Regions from separate parts of the Kinneretia sp. DJ1R-11 genome, predicted to be linked through region 1. Evidence: predicted binding sites of a transcription regulator. Region 1 holds the regulator's gene; the other holds the start of a gene.
The links. Region 1 encodes sigma-54, which starts transcription at its own class of promoters, with help from an activator protein. Its sites were predicted from a motif close to TGGCANGNAANCTGCTTT; they were not measured.

Region 1 (7,224 bases):
TACGGCTGCCCGCATTGCTACGCCTTCGAGCCGGTGCTGGCACCCTGGATCAAGCAACTGCCGGCCGACGTCGCCTTCCGCCGCGTCCATGTCGGCTTCAACGCCATGATCAAGCTGCACCAACGCCTGTTCTACGCCCTGGAAGCCTTGGGCAAGGCCGCCGAGCTGCAGGACAAGATCTTCAGTGCCTTCCATGTTGAGCGCCTCGAGCTCAACGACGAGAAGAGCCTCACCGAGTTGGTGGTGCGCCTGGGCGTGGACGGTGCCAAGTTCAAAGACGCCTTCAACGCCTTCGGCGTGGTCACCAAGGCCGGCCAGGGCGCCAAGCTGTCCGAGGCCTACCGCATCGACGGCGTGCCGGCGCTGGGCATTGGGGGCCGCTACCTGACCTCGCCCTCGATTGCCGGCGTCCGCGGCGAAGCCGAGGTGTCCAACGGCCGCCGAGCACTGGCCGTGGCCGATCACCTGATCCAGCTGGCCCGCGCCGCCAAGGCCTGAGGCACGGGCGCCCGATCTCAACACCTGCCCCCTGCGAAGCGATGAAACCGATCTCCCGCCGTGATTTCTCCGTCTGCCTGGCCGCTACAGGCCTGCCGGCCCTGAGCCAGGCTCAAGGCGCTGCGCCGGTCGAAGGCAAGCAGTACCTGCGCCTGGCACAGCCCTTGGCAGCCACGCCGGGCAAGATCGAGGTGTATGAGTTCTTTCTCTACACCTGCCCGCATTGCTTTGCCTTCGACCCGCTGGTGTCGGCCTGGGTCAAGCAATTGCCGGCCGATGTCAGCTTCCGTCGGATCCATGTCGGCGTGGGCGCCATGCACAAGCTGCACCAGCGATTGATGGCGACGCTCGAAACCCTGGGCCGGCTGGCCGATCTGCACGAGGCGGTGTTCAAAGCCATCCATGTCCAACACCTGGACCTCAGCGATGAGAAGGCCATCATCAAATTCGCGGCCAGCCTGGGCCTGGATGAAGCCAAGTTCACTTCCGCTTTCAATGACAAGTTCAACACCCAGAGGCGCATCGATCAGGCTGCCAGTCTGGCCAAGTCTTACGGGGTTGAAACCGTTCCTGCAATCGGCATCGGCGGCCGCTATATGACCAGCCCCAGCCTGGCCGGCGGCCCCGGCAAGAATGCGGTGTCCGGTGGCCAAGCGGCCCTGGCCTTGACCAACCAGCTGATCCAACAGCTGCGCAGCGCTAAGTCCTGAAGCCTGCCCTCAAGCGAAGCGACTCTACGAGCCCGCCGCGGCGGGGCACGTACTAGAATGGCCTGCAAGTTTTGTGCCGCCATCCGTCGGCGTCCATGCCTCCGCCTGCCCGACCCTCCCTGCCCATGAAGCTGTACCCGCGCTCCCTCCTCCTGCCCGGCCTGCTGGCGGCCTTGGTCCTGGGCCTGGCCGCCGGCGCAGCCCAGGCCGAGAAGGCCGACCGCGGCAAGCCGCTCAATATTTCCTCCAAGAACGGCGGCAGCGTCGAGATCGCCAAGCAGCGCACCGAGTTCAACGGTGATGTGGTGCTGAGCAAGGGCAGCTTGGTGCTGCGCGCCGAGAAGCTCGATGTGCGAGAGACCGGCGACGGCTACCACCAGGTTTATGCCAATGGCCAGACCGGCAAACAGGTCAGCTTCCGCCAGGCGCGCGACATCCCGGGCGAGGCCATCGAAGGCCTGGCCGACCAGCTCGAATACGACACCCGCAGCGACACCGTGCGCTTCATCGGCAACGCCGTGGTGCGGCGCCTGCAAGGCACGACCGTGGCCGACGAGGTGACCGGCGCGGTCATCCTGTTCGACAACCGCAGCGAGGTGTTCACCTTGGAAGGCGGCCAGAGTTCGCCCCACCCGAGCGGCCGTGTGCGTGTGGTGATGATGCCGCGAGGCGCCGCCTCGGAACCCGCCGCCACGCCGGCCTCGGGCATCCAGCTCAAGCCGAGCACCAGCCTCAGCCCGCGCAAGACGCCATGAGTGCCGGCCCCCACAACGCGCCGGTGTCGGCGCTGGAATCCGGCGTGCGCAGCCGCCTCGAGGCGGAGGGCCTGGCCAAAAGCTATGGCGTGCGGCGCGTGGTCAAGAACGTGCACCTGGGCGTCAACAGCGGCGAGGTGGTCGGCCTGCTCGGCCCCAACGGCGCCGGCAAGACCACCAGCTTCTACATGATCGTTGGCCTGGTGCGCGCCGATGCCGGCGAGATCCGCATCGACGGCCAGTCGGTCGAGCACCTGCCCATCCACCAGCGCGCCCGCCTGGGGCTGAGCTATCTGCCGCAGGAAGCCTCGATCTTCCGCAAGCTGACGGTGGAACAAAACATCCGTGCCGTGCTGGAACTGCAGCGCGACGAGCAGGGCCGCGCGCTGAAAGAGCCGCGCATCAAGGAACTGCTGGAAGCCCTTCTGCACGACCTGAGCATCGAGAAGCTGCGCGACAGCCCGGCACCGGCGCTCTCGGGCGGTGAACGCCGCCGCGTCGAGATTGCCCGCGCCCTGGCCACCCAGCCGCGCTTCATCCTGTTGGACGAACCCTTTGCCGGCGTGGACCCGATCGCGGTGCTGGAGATCCAGCGCATCATCGGTTTCCTGAAGGCGCGCCAGATCGGCGTGCTGATCACCGACCACAATGTGCGCGAGACCCTGGGCATCTGCGACCGCGCCTACATCATCAGCGAGGGTTCGGTACTGGCCGAGGGCACGCCGGACGAGATCGTCGCCAACGCCGATGTGCGCAAGGTCTATCTCGGCGAACATTTCCGCATGTGATGTGATGGCGAGCCTCCTGACAGCGCCGGGCCTGCGGCCATGAAGCAATCGCTCCAGGTTCGCCTGAGTCAGCATCTGGCGCTGACGCCGCAGCTGCAGCAGTCCATCCGTCTGCTGCAGCTCTCGACCCTGGAGTTGAACCAGGAAGTCGAGCAGATGCTGGCGCAGAACCCGCTGCTCGAAACCGAGGACGACTTCTCCGTCGCCGCGCCCGAACTGCCCGAGCTGCGCCAGGCCAGTGCCGCCGAAGACAGCGGCGCCGAGCGCGAACTGGGCGGCGGCGCCGAGGCCGAGGCCACGCCCGAGCTCAAGGCCGAGGACTTCGGCAACAGCGAGCGAGAGGACTGGGAGAACGGCACCGAAGGTGACGATTTCGACGGCATCCGCGAGCTGCCCAGCAACAGCGGCAGCGGCTCGGGCAGCAACGACGAAGACGGCGAGCGCAGCGAGCAGGAGTCGGCCGAGATCTCCCTGCAAGAACATTTGCAGCAGCAGATGGCGGGCATGAGCTTGAGCGAGTCCGACCAGCTGGCCCTGCGCCTGCTGATCGATTCCCTAAACGAGGACGGCCTGCTGGAAGACAGCCTGGAGTCGATTGCCGAGGCCTTGATCCCCGACGCGGGCGAGGACAGCGCGGCCGAACGCGAGGACCTGCTCGACCACCTGCGCATCGCCCTGAAGTGGCTGCACCATATGGACCCTGCCGGCGTCGGCGCACGCGATCTGCCCGAGTGCCTGGAGCTGCAACTGCGCCAGCTGCCACGCAGCGCGCCGCAGGTGATCGCCATCATGATCTGCAAAAAGCATCTGGAGTTGCTGGCCAAGCGCGACAGCCGCCGCCTGATGCTGCTGACCGGCGCCGACGAGCCCTTGCTGCGCGAAGCCCAGGCCCTGATCGTGGCGCTCGAGCCCAAGCCGGGCCGGCGCTTTGCCCGCGGCCAGGCGCCGGCGGTGATTCCCGATGTGATCGTGCGCAAGGTCGGGCGCGAGCTGCGCGTCATCATTAACCCCGAGGTCGCGCCCAAGCTGCGCATCAACGAGCTCTATGCCAATGCCCTGCGCCAGACGCGCGGCGGCATCAGCAACAGTGCCCTGGGCGGCGCGCTGCAGGAGGCGCGCTGGTTCATCAAGAACATCCAGCAACGCTTCGACACCATCCTGCGCGTCTCCACCGCCATCGTCGAGCGCCAGAAGGGCTTCTTCAGCCACGGCGCCGTCGCCATGAAGCCGCTGGTGCTGCGCGAGATCGCCGACGAGCTCGGCCTGCACGAATCAACCATCTCGCGCGTGACCACGGCCAAGTACATGGCCACGCCTTTCGGCACCTACGAGCTCAAGTACTTCTTCGGCTCGGGTCTTTCCACCGAAGCCGGCGGCGAGGCCTCCAGCACCGCCGTGCGCGAGCTGATCAAGCAATTCATCGCCGCCGAGAACCCGGCCAAGCCCCTGTCCGACAGCGCCCTGGCCAATATGTTGGAAGAACAAGGCATCCAGGTCGCCCGCCGCACCGTCGCCAAGTACCGCGAAGGCATGCATATTGGGACGACGACAATGCGGCGCGTGGTTTGAGGGGGAGTGAACAAGTGAAGGGGTGAGCAGCACCCCACGATTCACGATTCACGATTCACGATTCACCCATTCACCTGTTCACCGGCCCCCAGCCCCAAACGTGCACACGCACGCGAATTTCGAGTGATTCCCAGGCCGCGGTATGCCATCATGCCGCCGACTTGGCCCGTTACTTGAAAGGACTGTCGTGAACGCTACTTCTGCCTCCCAACGCCGCTGGCACAGCATCTCCTCCTCCGCCCTGATGATGACGGCCGGTCTGGCCCTGAGCGTTGCCGCGCAAGCGCAGGCCGTCAGCTCGATCAGCCCCCCCGCTTACAGCCGCATCGTCGCCTTCGGCGACAGCCTCTCGGACAAGGGTAATTTCTATCAAGCCACAGGCGGCACCGTGCCGCAGCCCGGCAACTACTACCAGGGCCGCTTCTCCAACGGGCCGGTCGCCATCGAGCATCTGGCCCAAGGCCTGGGCGTGACCCTGCAGGACTACGCCTGGGGCGGCGCCCAAACCGGCTTGCTCAACGGCGCCGCCGTGGCCGCCGGCGCACCGGCCGCCCTGCAGAACACCGGCATGCTGTCCCAGGTCGGGGCCTTCCAGGCCGGCTTGGGTGGTGGCGCGGCCGACAGCCAGGCCCTGTACTTCCTCTGGGGTGGCGCCAATGACTTCCAGTACCAGGGCTATTCTCAGGCGACCGCACAGACGGCCATCCAGAACCTCAGCAACGCCGTTCAGACGCTGTACGGCCTGGGCGCACGCCACTTCCTGATGCCAGGCCTGCCCGACCTGGGCCAGACCCCGGGCGGCCTCAGCTCCGGTGCCGCCGGTCAGCTGCACCTGCTCTCGCTCGGCTTCAACCAGGGTTTGAACGGCGCGCTGACACAGCTGCGCGCCCTGCCTGGCATCGACATCCGCTATTTCGACACCCTGGGCGCGCAGCAAAACCTGATCGACAACGCCGCCCAGTACGGTCTCAGCAATGTCACCGAGGCTTGCTTCACCGGCTATGTCGGCCAGCCCAATGGCAGCACCTGCAGCAACCCTGACGGTTATATGTTCTGGGACCGCGTCCATCCAACCGCAGTCACCCACAGCGTGCTCGGCCAAGGCATGCTGGCCGCCGTTCCGGAGCCGGAAACCTGGCTGCTGATGGGCCTGGGCCTGGGCCTGGTGGCCGTGCTGGGCTTGAGCCGCCGTCGCCGCGCCTGAGTCCGGCCGAGGCGGCCATTCCTGGGACAATCGGAGGATGGCCGCCAAAGAATCCCCCAAAGACCTGCACCACCTCTTCGTCTCCTGCCCCTCGGGCGTGGAGCGCCTGCTCGACGAAGAGGTGCGGGCCATCCTGCCCAAGACGCATATCGAGGTGCTGCGCGGCGGCATCGCGCTGAAGAGCGATCTTGAAGGCGTGATGAAGCTCAACCTCGAGTGCCGGCTGGCCCAGCGCGTGCTGATCGAGCTGATCTCAGGCGGCTACCGCCACGAAGACGACATCTACGCCCTGGCTCGCCGCATCGATTGGTGCGACTGGATCACGCCGGCCGAGACGATTCGCGTCGACACCGTGGCCCAGCGCTCGCCCCTGCGCAGCCTCAACTTCGCCACCTTGCGCGTGAAGGACGCGATCTGCGATGTACTGCGCGACGCCACCGGCGAGCGGCCCAGCGTCGACACCCGCTTCCCCGACCTGCCGGTGATGCTGCACCTCAGCGAAACCGACGCCACGCTCTACATCGACACCTCGGGCGAACCGCTCTTCAAGCGCGGCTGGCGCGAGGACAAAGGTGACGCCCCGCTGAAGGAAACCCTGGCCGCCGCCATGCTGGCCGCCGCAGGCTGGAAGGGCACGCCCGAGACCGGCGGCGCCCTGCACGACCCCTGCTGCGGCTCGGGCACCATCGCCGTCGAGGCCGCGCAGATCGCCTGCGGCATGGCCGCCGGCATGCAGCGCCGCTTTGCCTTCGAGCGCCAGCTGCCCTTCGTGCCCCTGCGTGGCCGCTGGCAGGCCATCAAGCAGGCCGCCAAGGACCGCGAGCATGCGCCCGCCGTGCCCATCTTCTGCAGCGATGTGGCCTTCCGCATGGTCGACTTCGCACGCCGCAATGCCGAGCGCGCCGGCGTGGCCCAGTACATCCAGTTCAACGGCGGTGATGCCCTCGAACGCCCGGCGCCCGAGCTGCCCGAGGGCATGCCCGGCACCATCTTGATGAACCCGCCCTACGGCGAGCGCATCGAGGTGCGCGGCAAGGCGGGCAATGTGCAGATGAGCCGCGATGCCGGCGGCTCCGAAGCGCGCGACGCCGGCGACGACTTCTTCCCCCGCCTGGCCGCGCATTGGAAGCGCGCCTACACCCTGAACGCCGCCGGCTGGACCGCCTGGCTGCTCTGCCCGGACATGAAGCTGCCCAGCAAAATGCGCCTGAAGGAATCGCGCAAGTTCCCGATGTGGAACGGCCCGATCGAGTGCCGCTTGTTCCGCTTCGACCTGGTCAAGGGCTCGGCGCGCAAGCCGCGCGGTGGCGAAGAGCAGGACTCGGCGCAAGTCGACTGATCGCGGCCTTGCGGACGCTAGGCTCGCGGCCTCGCCACCCCGCCCTTCACCTTCCATGCTCCATCTCAGGACCGGCCTTTTGCAAGTCGCCAGCGCCTTGAGCCGCTTCGGGGGCCTGCGTCAAGGCGTTGTCGCCCTGCTGCTGGGCAGCGCCCTCATGGACGGACAGGCCTGCAGCTGCAACATCAACAACAATGACGAACAAGCGTTCCTCCATGCCAGCCTGGTGTTCCGTGCCCGCCTGCTCAGCAGCCGCGAACTGAGCACAGCCGAGCAGCAGACCAGCGCCGGCTGGGCCCGCGACCGCACTCTGCGAGGCCGCTACCTGATGGTCGAATCCTTCAAGGGGCCGGCCACAGAA
Region 2 (7,224 bases), on a different contig from region 1:
GGCTGCGCCTTCGCGAATGTGGCTGGTGCTGTTTCCTGGATAGAAAAAGAGATTGCTTGTGAAAAACAACTTTGCAAAGTCTGTGATTGGGTCCGTGGTGTTGGCTGCGTTGATGGCGGGATGCTCCAGTGAAACGCCCGAAAAACTGGTGGGCTCCGCCAAGTCCTATCTTGAAAAGAATGATCGCAAGGCTGCTTTGATTCAGTTGAAGACGGCGATTCAGAAAAATGGCAATTTGTCTGAAGCTCGGTTCTTGCTGGCCAAGACTTTGTCGGAAATGGGTGACCAGGACGGCGCATTGATCGAATTGAGCAAGGCTGGCCAATTGGGCTACCCGGATGAGGAGGTTCAGCCGCTGGAGGCGAGGGTGCTGATTCTTCAGGGAGATATGGAGCGCGTGTTGAGCCGCTTTGCGGCCGTGACTTTGAAGCTTCCGGTCGCTCAAGCCGATTTGCAGACCTCCTTGGCTGTGGCCTATTCCTCGCAGGGGCAAGTGCCGGAGGCGCGAAAGGCTGTGGACCAAGCGTTGGTGGCCGCGCCCAAGTACGTCCGCGCTCGTTTGGTGGAATCTCGGCTGAAGGCGGCCGAAGGTCACTTCGATACAGCTTTTTCTCAAGTGGAAGCCCTGGCCAAGGAAGAGCCCCAGCGCAGCGATGTTTCGCTGCTTCTGGGAGAGTTTCTCGAATTCAAGGGGGAGGCTGCTGCGGCCGTCAGCGCCTACCGAAAGGCGGTAGACCTGGATGCCATGAACTATGTGGCCCAGAGTCGCGCCATCGCTGCACTTATCCAACAACAGGATTACAAATCAGCACAAACGGTCTGGGACTCTATGCAGTCCAAGATCCCGAACAACCTCAACACGGCCTACTTTGGGGTGCTGCTTGCCTTCGAGCGTGGCGATATGAAGCTGGCGGAAGATCGCCTTCAGCCTCTGCTCAAGCGAGCTGCGGACAGCGGCAAGGTCCTCTACTTGGCCGGTGCGATCAGCTTTCAAAAAGGTGCAATGACCCAGGCCGAAACCTATCTCGGTAAGGCCATGAGCACGGATTTGGGTGAGTCCTCGCCTGGCGTGCGCGCACTCTTGGCGCGTGTGCTGATTCGAATCGGCAATCCGACAAAGGCCTGGACCTTGGTGAAGCCTTTTTTGGAGCGGCCGCCTCTCGACCCGGAGATCGTGGCCGTTGGTGCTGAAGCCAGCCTCAAGTTGGGTGAGTTTGCCCGAGCTGAATCGCTCTTCAAACAAGTCATGCAATTGAATCCCAAGGATTCCCGCGCCCGCACCTACCTTGCTGTCGACAAGCTCAAAAAGGGCGAGGTTGAATTGGGCATTCAGGAATTGCGCGCCATTTCTGAAAAAGAGAAGTCCGTCACCTCCGATTTGGCGCTGATCAGCTCTTTGATGGGCAAGAAAGACTATGCGCGCGCACTTGAGGCGGTTGCCGTGCTGGAGAAGAAGGAGCCGCAGCGTCCCGACGCGGCAAACCTGCGCGGTCAAATCGAGGTTCAAAAAGGCAGCGCGGACAAGGCTCGCTTGGCATTTGAGGCAGCGCTGAAGATCGACTCGCAGTCCTTCCCTGCAGCGCGTGGCTTGGCTGATCTCGACCTGAAGGAGCGAAAGATTGAGGCGGCGATTGCCCGTTTTGATCGCATGGCCACGGAGAACCCCAAAAACCTGCAGGCGCGTATGGCCGCCATCGGGCTGCGGGCACAGCGGGGCGCTGCTCCCGCTGAATTGGCTGGCCTGCTCGAAGAAGCAGTGAAAGCCCTTCCTGGAGAGATTTCTCCGCGCGAGCATTTGTCTGGGATTTACCTGGAGCAGAACAACGTCAAGAAGGCGCTGACTCTGGCTCAGGACACGGTCACGCAGTTCCCGGGGCGTCCGGAGGCTTTGCGAATTCTGGGCACGGTTCAAATGGCCGGACGCGACTTCAATCAAGCGGAGGCCAGTTATGGCAAGTGGGCGGCCCTGCAGCCGAATTCAGTCGCGCCCTTGATGGCTTTGGGTCGACTGTATGTGGGGAAGGGTGAGCCTGCTCAAGCGCTTGCGGTTCTGAAGAAGGCTTTGCAGATACAGCCTCAATTCCAGGAGGCGCAGGCGGCCATGGCGTCGGTCTTGGTGGGTTCGGGGCGTGGCGACGAGGCTGAGAAACTCTGTTTGCAAATTCAGCGCGAGCAGCCCAAAAATTATTTCGGCTACGCCCTGGCCGGGGATGTAGCGGCCTTTCAAAAGTCATGGCCAGCGGCGGTGCGTTGGTACAAGCAAGCCCTGAATGTCGATTTCCGTCGCAGTGAAGTGGCGATGAAGCTCCACAAGGCCTTGCTCAGCGGCAAAGAATTGGAGGCGGCCGACAAATTCGCTCAAGAGCGCAGCAAGGCGTATGGCACTGATGCCTTGTTCCTGTTCTATCTCGGGGATGTGGAACTGGCCCGCTCTCGCCCTGAGCAGGCAGAGCGCTGGTATGCCCAAGTGCTTGCCTTGCAACCCGAAAACGTGGCGGCCTTGAACAATCTCGCGACGCTGGCGCTCAAGCGCAAGGATGGCAAGGCGAGGGAGTATGCGGAAAAAGCCCTGGCATTGCAGCCCAATAGTCCGGGCGTCATGGACACCGTCGCTGATGTCTATGCCGCCGCTGGTGAGTACTCAAAAGCTGTGGAACTCCAGCAGAAGGCTGTGGCATTGATGCCGGGTAGTTCGGATTTTCGTTTGAATCTGGCTCGGCACCTGCTTGTCGCAGGGCAGAAAGACCAGGCGCAGGCGCAGCTGAAGAAGTTGGCCGCGGATGCTCCAGCGTTTGCGAACAGCGCTGAGTTCAAGGCCGTTCAGTCAAAACTCTGAATATGTCTTGTCGAGATTCTTTACAGGCTTGGGCGTCGTAGTAAATTTCCGAGTGGCGTTGATGTTTAAGTTATTGTTTTTAAAGGGTTTTTTCTTCTTGGCATGATGCGTGCAATTCAGTAGCTAGGGAACGATTCCCACCAATCTCAGGAGAAATACCATGAAAGCAACGAAGAAGTTTCTGTCCGGTTTGAGCCTGCTGGCTTTGCTGGGTTCGGCCAACGCTGCAACTTTCGGTACGCCTGACGGCGTGCTCAACAACTTTGGCGGTTTCGACTGGACCTCGTCCGCGTCGGTGCTGGTCAAAGGCTATGACATCCGTGCAAATCAGCCCGGCAACTCTATTGGCAAGCAAGACATCATCGATGTGTACTACAACTCGTTTGCAAACGCTGTTTTGGATGCCAACGGCGGCACCTTCACGACAGCCGGTCTGGTCAAGGGTACAGGCGGTGCAGGTTATGAAATCACGGTCAAGGCTCATTTCCAAGAAGTGGTGACTTGCCTCGATGCGAATTGCACCTTTGTGAGCATCACTCCGCTGACTGGCACTTGGGATATCTACCTGGACACATCGGCCGATGCCAATCTGCTGACTCAAAGCGGCTTTGGTGATGGCGTGAACATTCTGAGCGGCACTTTCACCGGTGGTCAGACCGTGGCCACCAGCCAAGCTTCGGTCAATCCGGGCACGGGTACGACTCTGGCCAGCGTTCAGGGCAACACGACCTCGACCAACAATGCCTACATCAACCCGAATCTGAACGGCACCACCGTGTCGTCGACGCTGTCCTTCGGTCCTAAGAATGCAACCAATGGCCCGAATGGCACTTGGGTTCAGCCGACCAGCTGGCAAGGTAGCGGCATCGGCGGCGGCGGCAATGGCGTGCCTGCCATTGGCGGCAACCAGCGTGACTTCGTGGGTCAGGCTGACGCCAGCCAATCCTTCTTCTTCAGCGTTCCGGAGCCGACTTCTTTGGCTCTGACCGGCTTCGCGCTGCTGGGTCTGGGTCTGTCGGCTCGTCGCCGCAAGCAAGCTTGAGAGATGGTGGCTGTTCAACCAAGGCCTTGTGGCCGCGGTTGATCTGGCAGTGAAAAGGGTGCTTCGGCACCCTTTTTTGTTTGTGACTGATTTCACGAGATTGCAAGTCTATCCCTCGATCAAGGGTGTCGGTTGGGTTTCCAATGCTATCCCTAGTTCTTGGGGGTTGGAGGAGGTTGGCTCAATAAGTTGTTGATATTAAATGAATTTTTTTTTCTGGCATAGCAAATGCTAATTGACATGCAAAGGTGAGAAGTCTCTCTCTTTGTATCTCTGGAGCATTTGATGAAAGCAAGCAAAAAATTCCTGGCCGCAGCCGCCCTCCTGGCCGCCGCGATGTCAGCCCAAGCAGCGACTTTTGTGACGCCGTACGGCGTTTTGAACAACTTTGGCGGCTTCGACTGGACTTCGTCCTCGTCGGTGCTGGTCAAGGGCTATGACATTCAGGCAGTTACCTCCGGCAACATTGCCGGCAAACAGGATGTCATCGATGTGTACTACAACTCGTTCGCAACGGCGATTCTTGATGCCAATGGCGGTACGTTCTCGACGCCCAATCTGGTCAAGGGTACAGGCGCTGCCGGTTATGAAATCACGGTCAAGGCTCACTTCCAGGAGGTGGTGACTTGCGTTGATCCACTTTGCAATTTCGTGACTATCACCCCGCTGAATGGCACTTGGAACATCTACCTGGACACTTCTGCCGATGCCAACCTGGTGAGTCAGTCCGGTTTTGGTGATGGCGTGAACATTCTGAGTGGTGTGTTCACCGGTGGTCAGACTGTGTTCACCCAGCAGGCTGCTGTCAATCCGGGTACGGGCACCACCTTGGCAAGCATCCAGGGCAGTACGACTTCGACGAACAATGCCTTCATCACCCCGAATCTTGCGGGTACCTCGGTGTCGTCGACCCTGTCCTTCGGCCCCAAGGGCGCGGCCAACGGCCCGAACGGCACTTGGGTTCAGCCGACCAGTTGGCAAGGCAGCGGCATCGGCGGCGCCGGTAACGGCGTGCCTGCCACGGGCGGCAACCAGAAGAACTTCATTGGCCAAGCGGATGCCAGCCAGTCCTTCTTCTTCAGCGTGCCTGAGCCGACTTCCCTGGCTCTGACAGGCTTCGCACTGCTGGGTCTGGGTCTGACGGCTCGCCGTCGCAAGCAGGCTTGATTTTGCGGATGCTGCGAGCTTCGCCCTTGGGCTGAAAGTTCGCGGCGGCACAGTTCAAAAGAGGGCGCTTCGGCGCCCTCTTTTGCATGGTTGAAGTCGTTCTTGGAGTTGCCTTTGCTTCAGTGTGGGTGGATCAGCAACTCATCCAGTGGCCTGCGCAGTGAGCGGGAGCTGGCAGGCTCACTGGAGCCTAGCCGCCCCATGAAGACTGATCGATGGGCGGGCTCGCTCCCCAAGAGTTGCTCCAACTCAAACTTCACTTGCTCAGCCAGTGCATGCAGGCCGGGTTTGCGTGAAAACGGCCGCCCTTCCCGGGCGTAGCGAGAAAAAACCAAGGGCGTGATTTCGGGCTGCAACTGCAGGCCCAGCTGAGTGGCTGTGAGCCAGAAGCGTTGCATGGCACGTCCACCGGCCACATAGTCGTTCAGGGTTTTTGGTGGCGTAGGCGCAAGCAGGGCGAAGTGGGCGCCGCAGAGTAGGCTGGGTAGGAAATCGAGTTGAATGCGCGGCGTCCATGTGCCCGCCATATAACGATTGAAGAACTCGACCCGCTCCCAGCGGCTCATCACAAACTGCATCAGGCGGGTGGTCAGGGGGTCCGTGCCCAGCGCCTGATCGGGCACCTTGGTGGCGCTGAATTGCTGCCTCCAGTCGATGATGTCGCGGTGGACTTCGTAGGCTTCGGGAGAAGTCAGGCGAATTTTTGCCGACCGGAACATCAGCTTGGCAGCTTGAAGCCGCATGGAAAAACCCTCTAGCCATTGAACCTGATGTCCACCCTGGGTGCTTTGTGCAAGGCTTGCCTTCTGCGCTGCCGTGAGGGACTGGGTTCGCATGGGGCGCCGTTGAACACTTCGATGCTCAATGACGTCAATCAGGGGGTCTCGAGCCAGTTCTGGCGCCGAATCAAACACCAAGTCGAACACCGGTTTCGTTTCAGGTGAGTCGGCGCGATGTGTGGCTTGCATGCGCCAGCCATGCTCGCTGGCGGCGATGGATGCGGTTTCAAGCAGTGCACCCAAAGCGATCTGGCTTGGGTGGCCATCCAAGTCGTAGACGCAGTGGTTGCGTGTGTCAAAACCATGGATGATGACGTGCTGTGGGTTGACGATCTCAAAGCGCCAAGGCTGTGTGTTGTCACCGCTGGGTGCCCAGCGAGACAAGTCAAGAATGCGACGAATTTGAGATTCGGGGCTCATGCTGCTTCCTCGGAGATCATGCATTTGGGCTGGTTTTCTTGCTTCGGCTGGATTGTCTTGTTTTCCTCGGGCATCATGCCGCGATATGAAGACTGAACGCTACGCAAACACAAGGTGCCGCAATGGAAATTCGATCTGAATTTGACTATGCGCGCGCGTTTTCCCGGAATACTGGTTGGGTGACTCTCGAGGAGCAGGCGCGACTGCGAGCTTCGAAAGTGGCGGTGGCAGGCTTGGGTGGCGTCGGTGGCGCGCATTTGTTGACGCTGGCTCGTTTGGGCGTGGGTGCATTCCATATTTCGGACTTCGACCGCTTTGAAGTCCACAACATGAATCGTCAGGTCGGGGCGCAAATGTCGACCTTGGGTCGACCTAAGGCGGAAGTCTTGGCTGAAATGGCACGTGACATCAATCCTGAGGCTCAGGTTGAGAGCTTCGGCGAAGGCGTTACCGAGGAAAACTTGGATGCCTTTCTTGCCGGCGTTGACTTGTACGTTGACGGAATCGATTTCTTTGCCATCGAAGCACGTCGGATGCTGTTCAAGGCCTGCTACGAGCGAGGTATTCCGGCTTTGACTGCCGCGCCATTGGGAATGGGAGTTTCGTTGCTCTATTTCCGCCCTGGCGGAATGAGCTTTGAGGACTATTTCAAAGTTGATGGGTGCAATCAGCAGGAACAATACGCAAGGTTCATTGCTGGTTTGTCTCCGGCTATGTTGCAACGAGGCTATTTGGTGGCGCCGGAGGCTGTGAATTTTCACGAGCGGCGTGGTCCATCTACCATGATGTCCTGTGATCTGTGCGCTGGGGTGATGGGTGTTTCGGTCCTCAAGGTTTTGCTCAATCGCGGAGCATTGAAGGCCGCGCCGTGGGTGATGCAGTTTGATGCGTACAAGCAGAAGCTGAGCTTCACTTGGCGCCCCTTTGGTAATGCGAACCCTTTGCAGCGCTTGCTTTTGTTGTTGATTCGACCCTTGCTG

Region 2: pepA (flocculation-associated PEP-CTERM protein PepA) is a predicted target of sigma-54. The motif match lies at 2,935-2,952, and genes of this name have one in related genera.

What each region holds. Positions count from the first base shown of each region.
Region 1 is NZ_JAJIRR010000001.1:653,196-660,419, forward strand. It holds gene LNV23_RS02700 (thiol:disulfide interchange protein DsbA/DsbL) at 1-498, shown strand, start outside; gene LNV23_RS02705 (thiol:disulfide interchange protein DsbA/DsbL) at 540-1,208, shown strand; gene lptA (lipopolysaccharide transport periplasmic protein LptA) at 1,334-1,963, shown strand; gene lptB (LPS export ABC transporter ATP-binding protein) at 1,960-2,751, shown strand; gene LNV23_RS02720 (RNA polymerase factor sigma-54) at 2,791-4,320, shown strand; gene LNV23_RS02725 (SGNH/GDSL hydrolase family protein) at 4,508-5,524, shown strand; gene LNV23_RS02730 (THUMP domain-containing class I SAM-dependent RNA methyltransferase) at 5,562-6,863, shown strand; gene LNV23_RS02735 (pentapeptide repeat-containing protein) at 6,919-7,224, shown strand, end outside.
Region 2 is NZ_JAJIRR010000013.1:12,792-20,015, reverse strand. It holds gene prsT (XrtA/PEP-CTERM system TPR-repeat protein PrsT) at 59-2,836, shown strand; gene pepA (flocculation-associated PEP-CTERM protein PepA) at 2,997-3,878, shown strand; gene pepA (flocculation-associated PEP-CTERM protein PepA) at 4,164-5,045, shown strand; gene LNV23_RS18855 (nitroreductase family protein) at 5,165-6,244, opposite strand; gene LNV23_RS18850 (ThiF family adenylyltransferase) at 6,367-7,224, shown strand, end outside.